2 regions of the Streptomyces sp. NPDC051561 genome follow, and region 1 is predicted to be linked to the other one. Evidence: riboswitches for the same ligand, from Rfam matches in the RefSeq annotation. Region 1 holds a riboswitch; the other holds the start of a gene.
What was found. A riboswitch is a leader RNA that binds a small molecule or an ion and turns the genes downstream of it on or off. The one in region 1 is predicted to bind cyclic di-AMP.

Region 1 (7,603 bases):
CGCAGCGCGGTGGGGTCGGCCACGTCGAAGTCGACGCCGCCGATACGTCCGGCCTCGCCCGCCGCGTCCATCGCGGCCTGGATGACCGATCCGGTCCGTGCCAGGTCACGCACCCGTACCGAGAAGGTCTGCCCGGCCTGGTAGCCGGTCACCTTGGTGGTGCTGCCACCGTCCTTGCCCGGCTGGTACACGGCGTTGAGCGAAAGGCTCTCCGTCCGTACGTCGCGGTCGGCGACGCCCGCCTTCCGCACGGCCGCGAGCAGCGCCCCGGCTGCCTTCGTCTGCGCGGCGAGCGCGGCCTTGGCGGTCGGGGCGGTGGTCTCCACCCCGACGTTGACGATCGCCAGGTCCGGAGTCGCGGTAGCGGCCCCCTCCCCGGTAACGGTGATCGTGGACGGAACCGGACGGGCGGCCACGGCGGCGGCCGGGCCGGCGGCGACCGCCCCGAGGGCGGGCTGCGCGACGGCGGGCAGCGCCGCCGTCACCAGCAGACCGCCGGTGAGCGCGGCCACGGTGAGCGCCCGGGACACGGTGGGCAGGGGCACGGACATGGTGTTTCCTTCCAGTTGCCGAAGGCCCGGGAGCCTCCGACGGGAGCGGGGGTACGGGGAACGAGCTGGGCCATCCCAGCACTGACCGCGCCCCGGCCCCCCGCGCCACTCCCGCCCACCCCCGAGATTCACCTCCCAGGGTGCCGAACCACCACCGCCCGGCCAGTGCCGGCCGCCCTCCCCCACCCCCGGTAGCCCACTCGGGTGACGGGGCCGCTCTTCGCACGGCGCCGGCCCCTCGGCCGGCGGTAGAGCCGCCCCCGGCCCGGTATCGCCCACCCACCCCACCGAGGCCCTCCACCCCGCATACTGGGCCCCGCCGGGGAGACCGGGGGCACGGGAACAGGGGAGCGCCATGGCACAGCACGAGAAGTCCGGGGCACAGCACGAACAGTCCGGGTTCGACCAGCGCCAGGAGACCCACGACCGGCACACCGGCCCGCACCACGACCCCGCCATCGACGTCCTGGTCATCGGCGGCAGCGGAGTGGACACCGTCGTCCGCGTCGACGCCCTCCCCGTCCCCCTCGCCGACTCCCACCCGGTCGCCGCGATCCGCGAATGGCCGGGCCACACCGGCGGCAACGTCGCCCTCGGCTGCCAGGCCCTCGCCCTGACCGTCAAGTTCCTCGACGTGATCGGCGACGACTGGATCGGGGGCCAGGTCCGGGAACGCATGACCAAGGGCGGCGTCGACTTCGACCCGCTGGTCTCCCCGGCCGGCACCCGCCGCGCCGTCAACCTTCTCGATCCGACCGGCCGCCGGATGTCCTTCTACGACGCCCGCGACCCCGAAGACCTCCGGATGCCGCGCGACTTCTACCTCCCCCACCTGCACCGCGCCCGGCACGCGCACGTCTCGATCATGGGTTTCGCCCGCCATCTCCTGGACGACCTGGTGGAGTCCGGCACCCCGTTCTCCACCGACCTGCACGACTGGGACGGCATCGCCGACCACCACCGCGCCTTCGCCCTCAAGGCCGACCTGGTCTTCCTGAGCGCCGCGGGCGCGGGCGAACGCATCGGCCAGGTGATGCGCGAGGTCCTCCGCGAGGGCCGTGCGCAAGCCGTCGTGGCGACCGCCGGCGCGGGCGGCTCGTACCTGCTGACCCACGAAACGGGCAGCACCCCGCGCCACGTCCCGGCCACTCCCCCGCCCGCCCCGGTGCTGGACTCCAACGGCGCGGGCGACGCCTACGTCTCGGGCTTCCTGTACGGGAAGCTGGCCGGGCGGCCGCTGGAGGAGTGCGCCCGGCTCGGCGCGGTGGCCGGGGCCTACGCGTGCACCGTCGACGGGAACACGTCCCTCATCTCCCCCGACGCCCTCGACCGGTCCTGAACGTGCCTGTCTCCACCCCGGCCGGGGTGGAGACGTTTCCCTGACGCGCCGTCAAAGGGGTCAGAGCGGCAGCAGGTCCGGCCTCTTGGCCTCCAGATGGTCCCCCGAGCTCTCCCCGCGCAGCCGCCTTCCGATCCACGGCACCAGGTGCTCGCGCGCCCACTGGATGTTGTCGCGGCGCGCTTCGAGCGTGCCGCGCGGCGGCATCAGCGGCCAGGCCTCGTCCGGGTCGGCGGGGATCGCCAGCCCGAGCACCTGGCCGGCCCTCAGGGCGACCCGGGTGTGGCCCTCGGCGGAGAGGTGCAACCGGTCGGAGTCCCAGGCCCGCCGGTCCTGCACGGACTTGAGCGACCACAGGTCCAGCACCGGGCAGTCGTACCGGTCGGCGATGGCGCGCACGTGCGCCGAGTAGGTGGCGACCTTGCCGCGCAGATGGCGCAGCACCGGGATGCCCCGGGTGTCGAAGCCGGTGGTCACCATGACGGTGCCGACGGCCGAGGTCAGGTCGGCGACGGCCCTCTCGAACCGCTCGGCGACGTCGTCGGGGTCGCTGCCGGGCCGGATGATGTCGTTGCCGCCGGCACAGAAGCTGACCAGGTCGGGGGCGAGCTTCCGGGCCCTGGGGACCTGGTCGGCCACGATCTGGTCGAGGAGTTTGCCCCGTACGGCGAGGTTGGCGTAACGGAAGGTGTGCTCGGGTACCCGGTCGTCCAGGAGGACGGCCAGCCGGTCGGCCCACCCCAGGTACGCGCCGTCGGGTCCGGGGTCCCCGACCCCTTCGGTGAAGCTGTCCCCGATCGCCGCGTACGACCCGATGGTGCCTGCGCTGAATGATCTCGAATCGTCTGCCACGTCGACACATCCTTCACTTTCGCAAGTGACCTACGCCACCGTAGGGAGGGGTTGACGGAGGGTGAGATATGACACCGGTCAAGATTCATTCAACCCGGAATACCCGGACGAGGCCCTTCCGGGCCGTCTTCCGGAGCATTTTCCGCTGCCCGGGGAACGCGTTCGCCCCCGCACCGGGGGGCGGTGCGGGGGCGAACGGAACCCGTCGGGCGGGAGTCCCCCGTCAGAGGGACCGGAGGGACCTGTGGGGCGGGGTCAGAGCGAGACGCCCTGCTGGCGCAGGTAGCCCAGCGGGTCGATGTCGGAGCCGTAGCCGGGGCCGGTGCGGATCTCGAAGTGCAGGTGCGGGCCGCTGGAGTTTCCGGTGGAGCCCGAGTAGCCGATCTGCTGGCCGCCGGAGACGCTCTGGCCGGAGCGGACGTTCAGCGCGGAGAGGTGGGCGTACTGGGAGTAGTGGCCGTCGCTGTGCCGGATGACGACCTCGTTGCCGTACGCGCCGCCCCAGCCGGCCGAGACGACGGTGCCCGGGCCGACCGCCTTGACCGACGTACCGGACGAGGCCCGGAAGTCGACGCCGGTGTGGTAACCGCTGGACCAGCTGCCGCCGGAGGCGCGGTAGGAGGTGGAGACGCCGGAGGGGACCGGGGCGGTGAAGCCGGTGCGGGAGCCCGAACCGGTGGACTGGCGGGACTCGGTGCGCTGCTCGCGCTTCTTCTCCGTACGCTCCTGGCGCTGCTCGGCGCGCTGCTCGGCCCGCTGCTCCTTGCGCTCCTCGGCGCGGTCCGAGGCCTTGCGCTCGGCGGACTTGCGCTCGACCGGGGCGGCCTGCTTGGCAGCGGCCGGGGCGTCGGAGGCGGGGGCCTTGGCGCCGAGGGTGAGTTTCATGCCGGGGAGGATGTACGACGGGTCGCCGCCGACGACCGACTTGTTGTCCTCGTAGAGCTTCTGCCAGCCACCGCGCACCTTCTCGGCCGCGGCGATCTTCGACAGGTGGTCGCCGGTCGCCACGGAGTACGTCCGGGTGGCCTGGCGTGCACCGTCGGTCTTCGGCGCCGCGACCTGCGCGGAGCTGGACGTGGGGGTGGCCGACGCGGGGGTGGCGGGGCGCTGCTGGGGGATCTTGATCGTCGGCTGCTGGGCCGCCTGCTGCGGCGCGGCGGCGGGGGCCGCGGCCTGGGCGCCGGTGGCGCCTATCAGCGGGAGGGCCAGTGCCGCACCGCCCGTACCAGCGGCGACAAAACCGCGGGTGAGCGAGGAACTGGGCTTCGGGCGGCGGTGCTTACCCTTTGCAGGCATGACGGATTCCTCTCCGGCGCCTGCGAGGTGAGCTGTCGGGTTCGGGCTGGAGATGCCCGGCCGCACTCTCGCGAGTGCGACTTCACCCCTAGCCGTACCGGGCGACTCACGTCTTCCGGTGCCGGCGTACTACCTGGGTCCCCCGCTCCTGCCACACGAAGAAATATGGGTGCGGATGCCGGGCGGTGGCAGGATTCGGCGGTCCACCCGGATTGACGGTGACCGTAGGCGAGTGAAGGGCGCCGGAACAAGCCGTTCCCTTCTTCTCCTTCCCGTCGGCACCTCTTCTCCATGTTTTTCGCTCGCCCCGACATCCGCCCCGGTGCCCGTTTTCCGCCCCTGGCCTGCCAATTGACGCTTCGGCACCAAGGGCACCGAAGTTCGTATGATCCTGCTCACTCACCCCTCCCACCTCTTCACCCCAAAAGCCTCTATGTGCAACAAAGCAACCAATTCGGTCACCCGAGCCTCAAGTCCCTTGTCGCGCCGAGATAGTTGCCCCAGGAACCCATGTCAGTGCCATGTCGTATGGTCGCAAAAGCGCCCCCGTCGGCCACCGCACGCCGGCGAACGACCCATGAGGAGCACTCGTGACGCAGCAGGTTCCGCAGGTCCCGGTCCCGTCGCCCGCCGCCGACGCGGAACCCGATCTGACAGGGGTACGGAACTTCCGCGACGTGGGCGGTCTGCCTACCGCCGACGGGCGGCGGACGCGGCACGGGCGGCTGTTCCGCAGCGGTCACCTCGCGCACGCCACCGGCCCCGACACCGAGTTCTTCAACTCCCTCGGTCTGCACACCGTCTTCGACTTCCGCAACGCCGCGGACCAGAAGCTGGAGGGCCCCGACGTCGAGCTCACCGGGGTCCGCAATGTGAACATCCCGCTGAGCGACCCGGCCGACGGCGCCGAGTTCTGGCGGATGGTCCGCGACGGGGACATGGGCCAGCTGCGGGAGATCCTCGCGGACGGCAAGGCTGCCGGGCGGATGACCGCGTCGTACCGCCGCATGATCAAGGAGCGGACCGCCGAGCACAGCCGGGTCCTGCACGCGCTGGCCGAGGACAGCGTCCCGGCGCTGATGCACTGCGCAGCGGGCAAGGACCGGGCCGGCCTGGCGATAGCCGTGACACTGCTCGCGGTGGGCGTCGGGCGCGACGCCATCACGGCCGACTACCTGAAGTCGAACGACCCGCACCGCCGCTACCGGATCCGCCGCAGCAGCAGCTCCCCCGAGGCGATGAACGACGAGGTGATGGGCCTGCTCGCCCCTCTCTTCGACGCCCGCGCCGACTACCTCGACGCCGCGTTCGCCACCATCGACGAGGTCTGGGGCGACAGCGAGACGTATCTGACGCAGGGGCTCGGCCTCACGCCGGACACCCGCGCGGCGCTGCGCGAGCGCCTGACCTCGTAAACCTCCTGAGGCCGGCACCCCTCACGGCCTGGGCCCCTCACCGCCTGGGCCCCTCACCGCCATGGCCTCTCGGCGGCCAGGACAACTCAGCCCTCGCCGCCGAGGGTGAAGAGCAGATAGATGAAGGCTGCGAAGACGTGGCCCACCGCGACGTAAAGGAAGACCCGGAGGACCAGGCCGCGCGGGGCCTTGTCCTCCACGAAGCCGAGGACCCCGGAGGACTTGCCTCCGCCGTCGTTCCAGTCGGCCTTGCTGGTGTCGTCCTTGCCGCTGCGGGCCATCTCGTCGGCGGCCCTGGCGATGGCGGCCATCGCGGCGTTCTGGGATTCGGTGAGCTCCGTCCGGTTCCGGATCGCCATCTCATGACTCCTGGGGCAGGCAGAGCCCGGCAACGGTGCTCTGCATCAGTGTGTGGACAAAGAGCAGCTCGGCGCCGTCCGGGGTCACCGCGGTGATCCGGTGCGGGGTGAGCGAGTCGAAGTGGGAGCTGTCACCCGCGTCCAGGAGATGGACCCTGTCCCCGAGCACGAGGCGCAGCCGCCCCCGCAGGACGTACAGCCATTCCTCGCCGGGGTGGATCCTGACCAGGTCCTGCTGCGCCGCGTGCGGCACATGGACGCGCAGCGCCTGCATGGCCCGCCCGGGCCCGCCCGCCTGCCGGTACGTCCAGCCGTCGGCCTCCTGGGCTGCCATCTCCCCGGCGCGCAGCACGGCGTCCCGCTCGCCCGTGCTCTCGCCCAGGACCTCGGAGACGGTCGTACCGTAGATACGGGCCAACGCGAGCAGCATCGGCAGCGAGGGCTGGCGCCGGCCGGTCTCCAGCCGGGAGAGGTGCGCGGGCGAGAGCCCGGCGCGGCGGGCCGCGGCCTCCAGCGTGAGACCGCGGTGGCGGCGGAGTTCCCGCAGATGGGATGCGACCAGGGGCATCTCACCGAGCTCACCGGAATCCCCGGAGCCCGCGGCCGTCTCTTCGAGGCGTGGCGTCATATGCCCATTGGGCCAGACACATTGCCCCTGAGGCAAGCCTCTTGCCTCAGGGGCAAAAAACCGGCCTTCCCACGGGCGGCCAGTAGGCGAACACCCGCCGTCAGGCGCCCGCCTGCCGGATGACGCCCACTACCGCAGGGCGATCGCCTACCGGATGGCGACCGCCTATCGGTTGGCGACCGCCTGCTTCATCAGCGTCCTGCCGAAGTCCCACATCAGCCCGCCGCCGCTGTGCGCATCGTCCATCACGGCGGTGAACGCCTCCACGAAGCGGTCGACCTCCGCCTCCCCCACGGTCAGCGGCGGAATCAGCTTGATCACCTCCAGGTGATCACCGGAGACTTGAGTCAGGATCCGGTGCTTCTGGAGCAGCGGTACAACGACCATCTGCGCGAAGAGTCCCTTGCGTGCGGCCTGAAGGACGGTCCACCGGCTGCGCAGCTTCAGCGACCGCGGCCGGCCGAACTCGATGCCGATCATGAGGCCGCGCCCCCGGACGTCGTGCAGCAGCTCGTACCGGCCGATCAGCTCCGTCAGCCGCGCCTTCAGCAGATCACCGGTCCTGCGGGCGTTGGCGACGACGTTCTCGTCCTCCATCACGGAGAGCACCGCGAGCCCGGCCGCCATCGCCTGCGCGTTGGACCCGAAGCTCGCCGAGTGCACCAGCACGCGGTCCATCGACGAATACACCTTCTTGAAGATCCAGTCCTTGCCGAGCGTCGCCCCGACCGGCACATAGCCGCCGGAGAGCGCCTTGGCGACGCACAACAGGTCCGGCTCGACCCCGTCCTCGTGCTGGTACGCGTAGAAGTCCCCGGTCCGCCCGAGCCCGGTCTGCACCTCGTCGGCGATCAGCAGCGCCTTGTGCCGGTGCAGCAGCTCCTGTGCGGCGTGCAGGAATCCGGGCGGGCTCGCCAGTACCCCCTTGCCCTGGATCGGTTCGACGACAAAGCCGGCCACGTCGCCCCGCTTCAGCTCCCTCTCCAGCGCGGCCAGATCACCCATCTCGATCGCGGTGTCCGGCAGCAGCGGGGCGAAGCCGTCCCTGAACCCGCTCTCGCCGTTCACCGAGAGCGACCCGGTGGTCAGCCCGTGGAAGGCGTGGGAGCAGTACAGGATCCTCGGCTTCCCCGTCGCGTACCGGGCGAACTTCAAGGCCGTCT
Region 2 (7,603 bases), on a different contig from region 1:
GGCGACCGCGCGGATGGCCGCCGACGACCCGGCCACCGGCATCCTCGCCGTCGACGTCCACACCCCCGGCCAGGGCAACCTCCTGCGCCTCGCCGAACTGGGCGACCTCACCAATGTCCGGGTCGCCAACGGCGACGCGATCATCCTGCTCCGCGAGATGCTCCCGGCGGACTCCCTGAGCGGCCTGCGGGTGTACTTCCCCGACCCGTGGCCCAAGGCCCGCCACAACAAGCGCCGGCTGATCCAGCCGGAGTTCCTGACGCTGGCCGCGACCCGGCTCGCCCCCGGCGCCGTACTGCACTGTGCGACCGACTGGGAGGACTACGCCGAGCAGATGCTGGAAGTCCTCACCGCCCACCCGGACTTCGAGAACACCCAGGCCGACGGCGGCTACACGCCCCGGCCCGCCTTCCGGCCGCTGACCCGCTTCGAGGGCCAGGGCCTGGACAAGGGGCATGTGGTCCACGACCTGATGTTCCGCAGGGTCACGCACTCGGACTGAGAGCCGGTGTCGGGCGTCCCGTCCCGCCCACCGGCGCCGACGCCCCGCCCACCGGCCGACGCCCCGCGCAGCAGCAGACGCGCATCGCCACCGGCCGACGCCCTTTTCCAGCCACGAGCGGCCTCCCACAAGGAAGTTGTCCACAGGCTGTGTCCACAGGGCATCGCGGCTGTCAGTAGCACTCGTTAGGGTCGTTGGATGTACGAAACGTACGAACAGCCGCCCCCGCACCCGGCCGCGCCGGTCCAGGACCAGGTCGTCCCGGTCCCGGGCCACGCCGTGCCGGTCCCCGCGGTGCCGGGATCCGATGTCCCGGATGCCGCGCACTGGCAGGGCGACGGGGTGCGCCGTGCGTTCCCGAGCCGGTGGCTGCTGCGCCTGCGGGGCAGCCGTTTCTGGCGCAGCCGGGCGGTCCGCGCGACCGCGCTGATCCTGCTGCTGGCCCTCTCCGGCCTGGTCCTGCTCGCTCTCGTACGGGAGCAGACCGGCACCCGGGGCTTCCTGGTCGGGCTCGGCCTCGCGGTCTTCCCGGTGCCGCTGCTGGTGACCGCGTTCCGCTGGCTGGACCGGGTCGAGCCGGGGCCGTGGCGGAACCTGATCTTCGCGTTCACCTGGGGATCCTGCGCGGCGGCACTCGTCGCCATCACCGCCAACAGCTTCGCCGTGCGCTGGATAGCCGTGGCCACCGCGGACCCCGACGGGGCGGACACCCTCGGCGCGACCGTGGTCGCGCCGGTGGTCGAGGAGTGCGCGAAGGCGGTCGCGATCCTGCTGATCTTCCTGTTCCGCAGGCGGCACTTCACCGGGATCGTCGACGGGGTGGTGATCGCCGGCTTCACCGCGACCGGCTTCGCCTTCACCGAGAACATCCTCTATCTGGGCAATGCCTTCGGCGAGGACCAGTCGTTCGGCACCGGGCTGGGCGCGGTGACCGCGGGCACCTTCTTCGTCCGCGTGATCATGTCGCCGTTCGCGCACCCCCTGTTCACGGTGCTGACCGGCATCGGCTTCGGCCTGGTCGCGCTCACTCCCACCCGCCGCGGCCGCACCCGGGCCTGGGTGCGGATCCGCCGCGTCGCCCTCCCCCTGCTCGGCCTGCTGCTCGCCATGGGCATGCACGCCCTGTGGAACGGCTCGGCGTCCTTCGGCCCGTTGGGCTTCTACGCGGTGTACGGGCTGTTCATGGTCCCGGTCTTCGCGTTCCTGACCTGGCTGGCGATCTGGACCCGGCAGCGCGAGCTGCGGATGCTCGGCGCCGAGCTGCCCGCGTACGCCTCCGCCGGCTGGCTGGACCCGGCCGAACCGCTCGCGCTGTCCTCGATGCGCGCCCGCTCCCTGGCCCAGGGGTACGCCGCGAGGTCGTACGGCCCGGCCGCCGCCCGCGCCGTGGCGGAGTACGAAAGGTCCGCGACCGCTCTGGCCTTCCTGCGCTACCGGGCCCGCCGCTCGACGGCCACACCCGAGTCGGCCGCCGCCTTCACCGCGCGTGAGCGGGAGCTGCTGCAGGAACTGTGGCAGCGCAAGCGGACAGCGGGTCCCGCCCTGGTGTACGCCGCCCAGGTCACCGGGCGAATACGGCTGCTGCCCCCGCCGTACCACCCGGCCTACGCGGCGGCGTACAACCCGTACAAGCACTGAAGCGGAACCGTGGCGGCCACTTCGCTGCATGCCCGCAAACGCGAACCGGCAGCCCTGGCGTCGGGGGGTGAGCGCCAGGACTGCCGGAGTCCGGAAGTGCGGTGGTGCGGGCCGTCAGGTGCGAAGACCGTCAGGTGCGGAGGCTCAGACCGTCAGGCCCTTGTCTCGCAGCCAGGCCGCCGGGTCGACGCCGTCGCCGCCGGGAGTGTGCACCTCCAGGTGCAGGTGCGCTCCCGACACATTGCCGGTGGCGCCGACGTTGCCGATGACCTCGGCGGTGGTGACCTTGTCGCCGGGCGAGACGTTCATCTGCGAGAGGTGGCAGTACCAGATCTCGGTGCCGTCGGACATTTCGAGGACGATGCGGTAGCCGTAACTGCCGGACCAGCCCGCCGACTTGATGGTGCCGCCGTGCACGGCCTTCACCGGGGTGCCCGCCGAGGCGGCGAAGTCCAGTCCGGTGTGCTGGCCGGAGGACCACATCGAGCCGGCCTGCCCGTAGGTGGCGGTGAGGTAGTACGAGGAGGTGGGCAGCGAGAAGCTGGCGGCCAGTTTTGCCAGCCGTTCGGCCTCCGCACGCGCCTCGGCCTCGGCCTTGGCCCGCTCCTCGGCCTCCGCCTTCTCCCGGGCTGCCTTCTCGGCCTTCGCGTGGGCCGCGTCGCGCTGCTTCTTCGCCTCGGCGGCCGCGTCCTGGACGGCCTTCTCGCGCGCGGCCTCCTGGACGGCCTCGTCGGCCGCGGAGCGCTGCTGCTCGGCCTGCTGGAGGATGCGGGCGCGCAGGCTCTCACCGGCACCCGCCTGCTGCCCGGAGCCTGCCGCGTCGGCGACCGGCGCCGCGACGGGCATCGCCGCGACCACCACGTCCCTCTCGGAACCGGCCTCGATGACGCCCTCGTCCTGCTTGTCCTCGGAGTCGGACATCAGCGCGCCGACACCCGGGAGGGACTTGGCGTCCGGCAGGGAGCCGGCGAGGGAGTCGAGCGAGTCGGTGATCTGGTCCGGCAGGGATATCGACACCGCGGGCTTGTCCTGCGCGGTGGCGATGCCACCCGCGCCGACCGCCGCGATCACGCCGACACCCAGCACGGTGGAGCTACGGGCGAGCGAGCCGCGCTGCTTGGCCACCCGGTGCTTGCCGCGGACCGGGACGACGGACTCCTCGGTGGGGTTCCACTCCTCGGCCGATGCCTGCGGACCCTCGTGGTCCGAGTAGTCGACGAAACCCTCGAACCCGGTGCGGGGCTGGTGCATCGTCTGCGTCATGGTCTGCGTCGCCTGGACCGCCGGCATCGTCGCAGTGGTGGAGCCGGCACCGTGTCCGTTGCCGTAACCGGTGCCCTCCGGGCCTTCACTGTCGTTCGGGACACCGTAGGACCCGTACGAGAAAGCGGTGGTGGGGGCTGCGGGGGCAGGCCTGTTGGACGCCACGGAGGCGCGCTCCTTTCCTTCCTTCTCGCCTACCGGGTTAGCTGACGGGTTCGGAGCAGGAAGGTCTCCTACGGGCCAGGCTCAGCCCGATTCACCCCAATTGGTGGTTCCCCGGTTTCCTCACGGAATTCGGCGCACGCGCACGGCGCCGTCTCTGACGACGGCTGGGACGACCGCGCTGCGTTATCGAACGTTAATAGACACACAAGTGGAATTCCAAGCCGTTCCTGTTGATCGTTAACGCAACGCTTGCATCCCTGGCCATGACATAAGACCCAAAAGGCCATCAACCCGGGCGTCACAACGCCCCCTTGACGCCCCTTCGGCCACACCCATTCCCACGCGCGCAAACTCTCCACAACTGATAGATCGTCAATTGTTATGCACAGCGCTCCCCTTCGCGCACACTCAGTGACAACCCGTAGTCACAGTGCCCGTGCGGCCGCGCACGGCGGCCTCACCTCCCGCCCTCACGGCCGTTTCACGATCTCCACGGTCCGCCGCCGCTCCGGCTGCCGCTCCCCCGGCCGTCCGACCGCGAGCAGCGCCATGTCGTCCGTCTGCTTGCCACCCGTGTGCACCCGTACGTCACTGATCAGCGCGTCCAGTACGGCCTCGGGCCCCGGGAAGAGCGACAGCCGCAGCCGGGCCGCCGGATCGTAGAAGACCCCCTGCGCGTCCCGCGCCTCGGTGATCCCGTCCGTGTAGAACAGCAGCGTCGACCCGCCGGGGAACGTGAACTCCCGCGCCCGGTCCGGCCAGTCCCCCAGGTCGCCCATCCCCAGCGGCAGCGCGAACTCCTCCGGCTCCAGTACGTCCAGCTCCCCGTCCGCGTACAGCAGCAGCGGCTCCGGGTGCCCCCGGTTCACCAGTCGTACGACGCCCTCGCCGCGCGGGATCTCGGCGAGCACCGCCGTGGTGAACCCCTCCAGCGCGTCCAGCCCGTCCCGCCGCGCCCCTTCCCTGGCCAGTGCCCGCTCCAGCCGCTGCGCGACCCCCTCCAGCGTGCTCTCCGTCTCGGCCGCCTCCCGGAACGCCCCCACCACGATGGCGACCGCCTCCACGGCCTCAAGTCCCTTGCCCCGTACGTCCCCCACCACCAGCCGCACCCCGTAGGGCGTGTCCTGCACGGCGAACAGATCGCCCCCGATGAACGCGTCCGCGTCGGCGGCCTCGTACCGCGCCGCGATCTGCAGTCCGCCGATACGTTCCGGCGGCGTGGGTACGACGGCGCGCTGGGCCGCCTCCGCGATGACCCGCACCGTGGCGAGGCGGCGGTCCCCGCGACGTACCACCCGGTTGATGAACACGGCCAGCGCGCCCACCGTCAGTACCGTCAGCAACTCCGTCACCGACAGCACCCTCAGCATCGTGCCGTCACCGATCCGCAGTCCCACCACGGCCAGCACCGAGGCCACCGCGATCAGCACGGTCGGCAACAGCGGGAAGAAGGGCGCGGCCACCAGCGGAGCCGCCGTGAACAACGGGGCCGCGGTGAAATCGGGTGGCGTCGCCTCGTCGTAGACCACTCCGCCGACGATCATCAGCACGGGCAGCACCCGTACGAACCGCCTGCTCTTGCGTCCCCTCCGGTCCGCCGGTTCCGCCCCGCCCCCGGCCCCGTCGCTCCCACGCCCGTTCCCCGCCACCGTCTGCTCTCCTGCCCAGGTCCGCACCGGGTGCGGACGGTACCGCTCCCCACCCAGGCTGGCCGGAGCCGCGCCGCAGTGCGAATCGGCATCCGCCATGTGGGGGACGCCGGTCCGTCGCCCCCGAAAACGCCTGAGGCCCGGAACTCTTTCGAGTTCCGGGCCTCAGGCCTACTGCTACTACTTCTTCAGTAGCGGGGACAGGATTTGAACCTGCGACCTCTGGGTTATGAGCCCAGCGAGCTACCGAGCTGCTCCACCCCGCGTCGGTAAACACAACCCTACGCCATCCGGGCAGCCCCTTCGACCACGTTTACCCCGGAGCCGCTTTCCCGCCCGGGGTCACTCCGCTCCGAACGCGGCCGCGTTCTCCCGAGCCCACTGCCGGTAGCTGCGGGCCGGCTGCCCGAGCAGGCTCGCGGTGGTGTCGGCGATCTCGGCGGGACCGTCCTGCGCCGACGCCCACAGATCGAGCAGCGCGGTCACCATGCGGTCCGGCAGGTACTTCCCCATCTGCTGCTCGGCCTCCCCGCGGCTGATCCGCTCGACGGGGATCTCCCGGCCGGTCTCGTCCGAGAGGATGGCCAGCTGCTCGCGGAAGGAGAGCGATTCGGCGCCGGTGAGCGTGACCGTACGGCCGGCGAGGGTGCCACCGGTCAGCGCCTCGGCCGCGATGTCGGCGATGTCATCGGGGTGGATGGGCGCGATCCGCGCGTCCGGGTAGGCGAGCGCGACCGGCATCGACTGCCCGATCGGCCAGGCCCAGCCCAGTGAGTTGCTCGCGAAGGCGTCCGGGCGCAGCACCGTGACGGTCAGGGTGGAGTCCGCGAGCGCGCGCTCGACCCGGAGGTTGTGACTCCCGATCGGGTGGGTCTCGGCATCGGGCCCGAGCACCGCCGCCGATGACAGCAGCACCACGTGCTCGACCCCGGCGGCCTCGGCGGCCTTGATCAGCTCGTCGATGCCCGCGGGTTCGGGATAGAGGAACACCTGCCGTACGCCGTCCAGCGCGGCGCCGAAGGTCTCGGGCCGGTCGAGGACCATCTCGACCGTCTCGACCCCGTCAGGCACCGCCAGCTCGGCGGGGCGGGCACTGGCGGCACGGACAGGGAAACCGGAGGCGGCGAGCCTGCCCAGGACACCCTGGCCGACCTGGCCACGGGCGCCGGTGATGAGGACTGACACAGGAGAACTCCACTTCATTGATTGCATACACATGCATGCTCACACGCACACAATTTCACGTCAACACATATATGCTGCGCGTAATCCAGCTGCGTACGATGCGGTCATGAAGAAGCACGAAACGGCCGATGACCTGCTCAACGCGGTCGGCCCGGCGTTCGGGAAGCTGCGGCGGTCCTCGCTCCTGGAGGTCGAGAACCCGATCCCCCAGAAGGACCTGAGCCGCACCCTGATCCTCAACATCGTGCTGGAAGCAGAACAGCGGCCCGAGCGGCAGCCCGACGCCCCGGCAGCACCCGACGCGGCCCCGCGCGAGATCACCGTCGGCGGCGTCGCCGCGCACCTCGGCGTGGACCCGTCCGTGGCCAGCCGCATGGTGTCCGACTGCATCGCGGCGGGCTATCTGATCCGCGCCGCCTCCCAGCAGGACGGCCGCCGCACCGTCCTGCGCCTCAGCCCCGAGGGACGGAACCTGATGGCCCGCTTCCGCCGCCACCAGCGCGACGCCTTCGAATACATCACGGCATCCTGGTCCGAACACGACCGCCTGGAATTCGCCCGCCTGATGCTCCGCTACGTCACGGACCAGGACGCCGTACGCACCCGCCCCTCGGCCCCCCGAACGGACCGAGCGACGCCCCGGGCCGCCGGAAACGACGGAGCGCCCCGACCGGCGTAAACCGGTCGGGGCGCTCCCCCGCAGGTCGGAGGCGTAAGCCCCCACCTGCGTCCTGTAGGCCATGTCGGACTCGAACCGACAACCAACGGATTAAAAGTCTGCGGATCACCCGTAGCGATCACTCCCGCCCCATGTCGCGCAGTGTCGCGGCGTCCCGGTAGGTCCCAAAGTCGCAGCTCAGAGCCGCATACCGCGTTTCACTCGGTACCGGTCCGTCCGCCCACAACCGGCCGCTATCAAGGCATCCGGGCCAGCAACGGGCCAGCAAAAAGGCCCTGCCACCTGCGGTGACAGAGCCGTTTGCCGCTTCAGTCCAACGCTACTACGCCACGTCGGGGACTGCCTGAATCATCTTGGGGCGCCGCGCCCGGGGGACCACCGCCGCCGCCTTCTCTGCAATCTCCTTGTCCACCTCGGGCAACAGGCTCGTGTACGTGTCGGAAGTGAGCGTGATCGTGGAGTGCCGCAGCGTCTCCTTGATCGAGTGCAGGTCCCCGCCGCCTCGATGCTGAACGGTGGCCG

Region 2: it holds a riboswitch for cyclic di-AMP, as region 1 does, so the genes downstream of both, ACIA73_RS23555 (M23 family metallopeptidase) here and ACIA73_RS20325 (peptidoglycan DD-metalloendopeptidase family protein) in region 1, are expected to answer to the same signal.

What each region holds. Positions count from the first base shown of each region.
Region 1 is NZ_JBITDM010000008.1:207,276-214,878, forward strand. It holds gene ACIA73_RS20310 (SIMPL domain-containing protein) at 1-551, opposite strand, end outside; gene ACIA73_RS20315 (PfkB family carbohydrate kinase) at 1,018-1,890, shown strand; gene ACIA73_RS20320 (SGNH/GDSL hydrolase family protein) at 1,951-2,742, opposite strand; gene ACIA73_RS20325 (peptidoglycan DD-metalloendopeptidase family protein) at 2,998-4,038, opposite strand; cyclic di-AMP (ydaO/yuaA leader) riboswitch at 4,043-4,249, opposite strand; gene ACIA73_RS20330 (tyrosine-protein phosphatase) at 4,629-5,453, shown strand; gene ACIA73_RS20335 (DUF6126 family protein) at 5,540-5,812, opposite strand; gene ACIA73_RS20340 (helix-turn-helix domain-containing protein) at 5,814-6,440, opposite strand; gene ACIA73_RS20345 (aspartate aminotransferase family protein) at 6,606-7,603, opposite strand, start outside.
Region 2 is NZ_JBITDM010000010.1:256,204-263,806, reverse strand. It holds gene trmB (tRNA (guanosine(46)-N7)-methyltransferase TrmB) at 1-502, shown strand, start outside; gene ACIA73_RS23560 (PrsW family intramembrane metalloprotease) at 701-2,140, shown strand; gene ACIA73_RS23555 (M23 family metallopeptidase) at 2,285-3,568, opposite strand; cyclic di-AMP (ydaO/yuaA leader) riboswitch at 3,580-3,713, opposite strand; gene ACIA73_RS23550 (PP2C family protein-serine/threonine phosphatase) at 4,039-5,316, opposite strand; tRNA gene ACIA73_RS23545 (tRNA-Met) at 5,410-5,483, opposite strand; gene ACIA73_RS23540 (SDR family oxidoreductase) at 5,560-6,402, opposite strand; gene ACIA73_RS23535 (MarR family winged helix-turn-helix transcriptional regulator) at 6,509-7,081, shown strand; gene xerC (tyrosine recombinase XerC) at 7,404-7,603, opposite strand, start outside.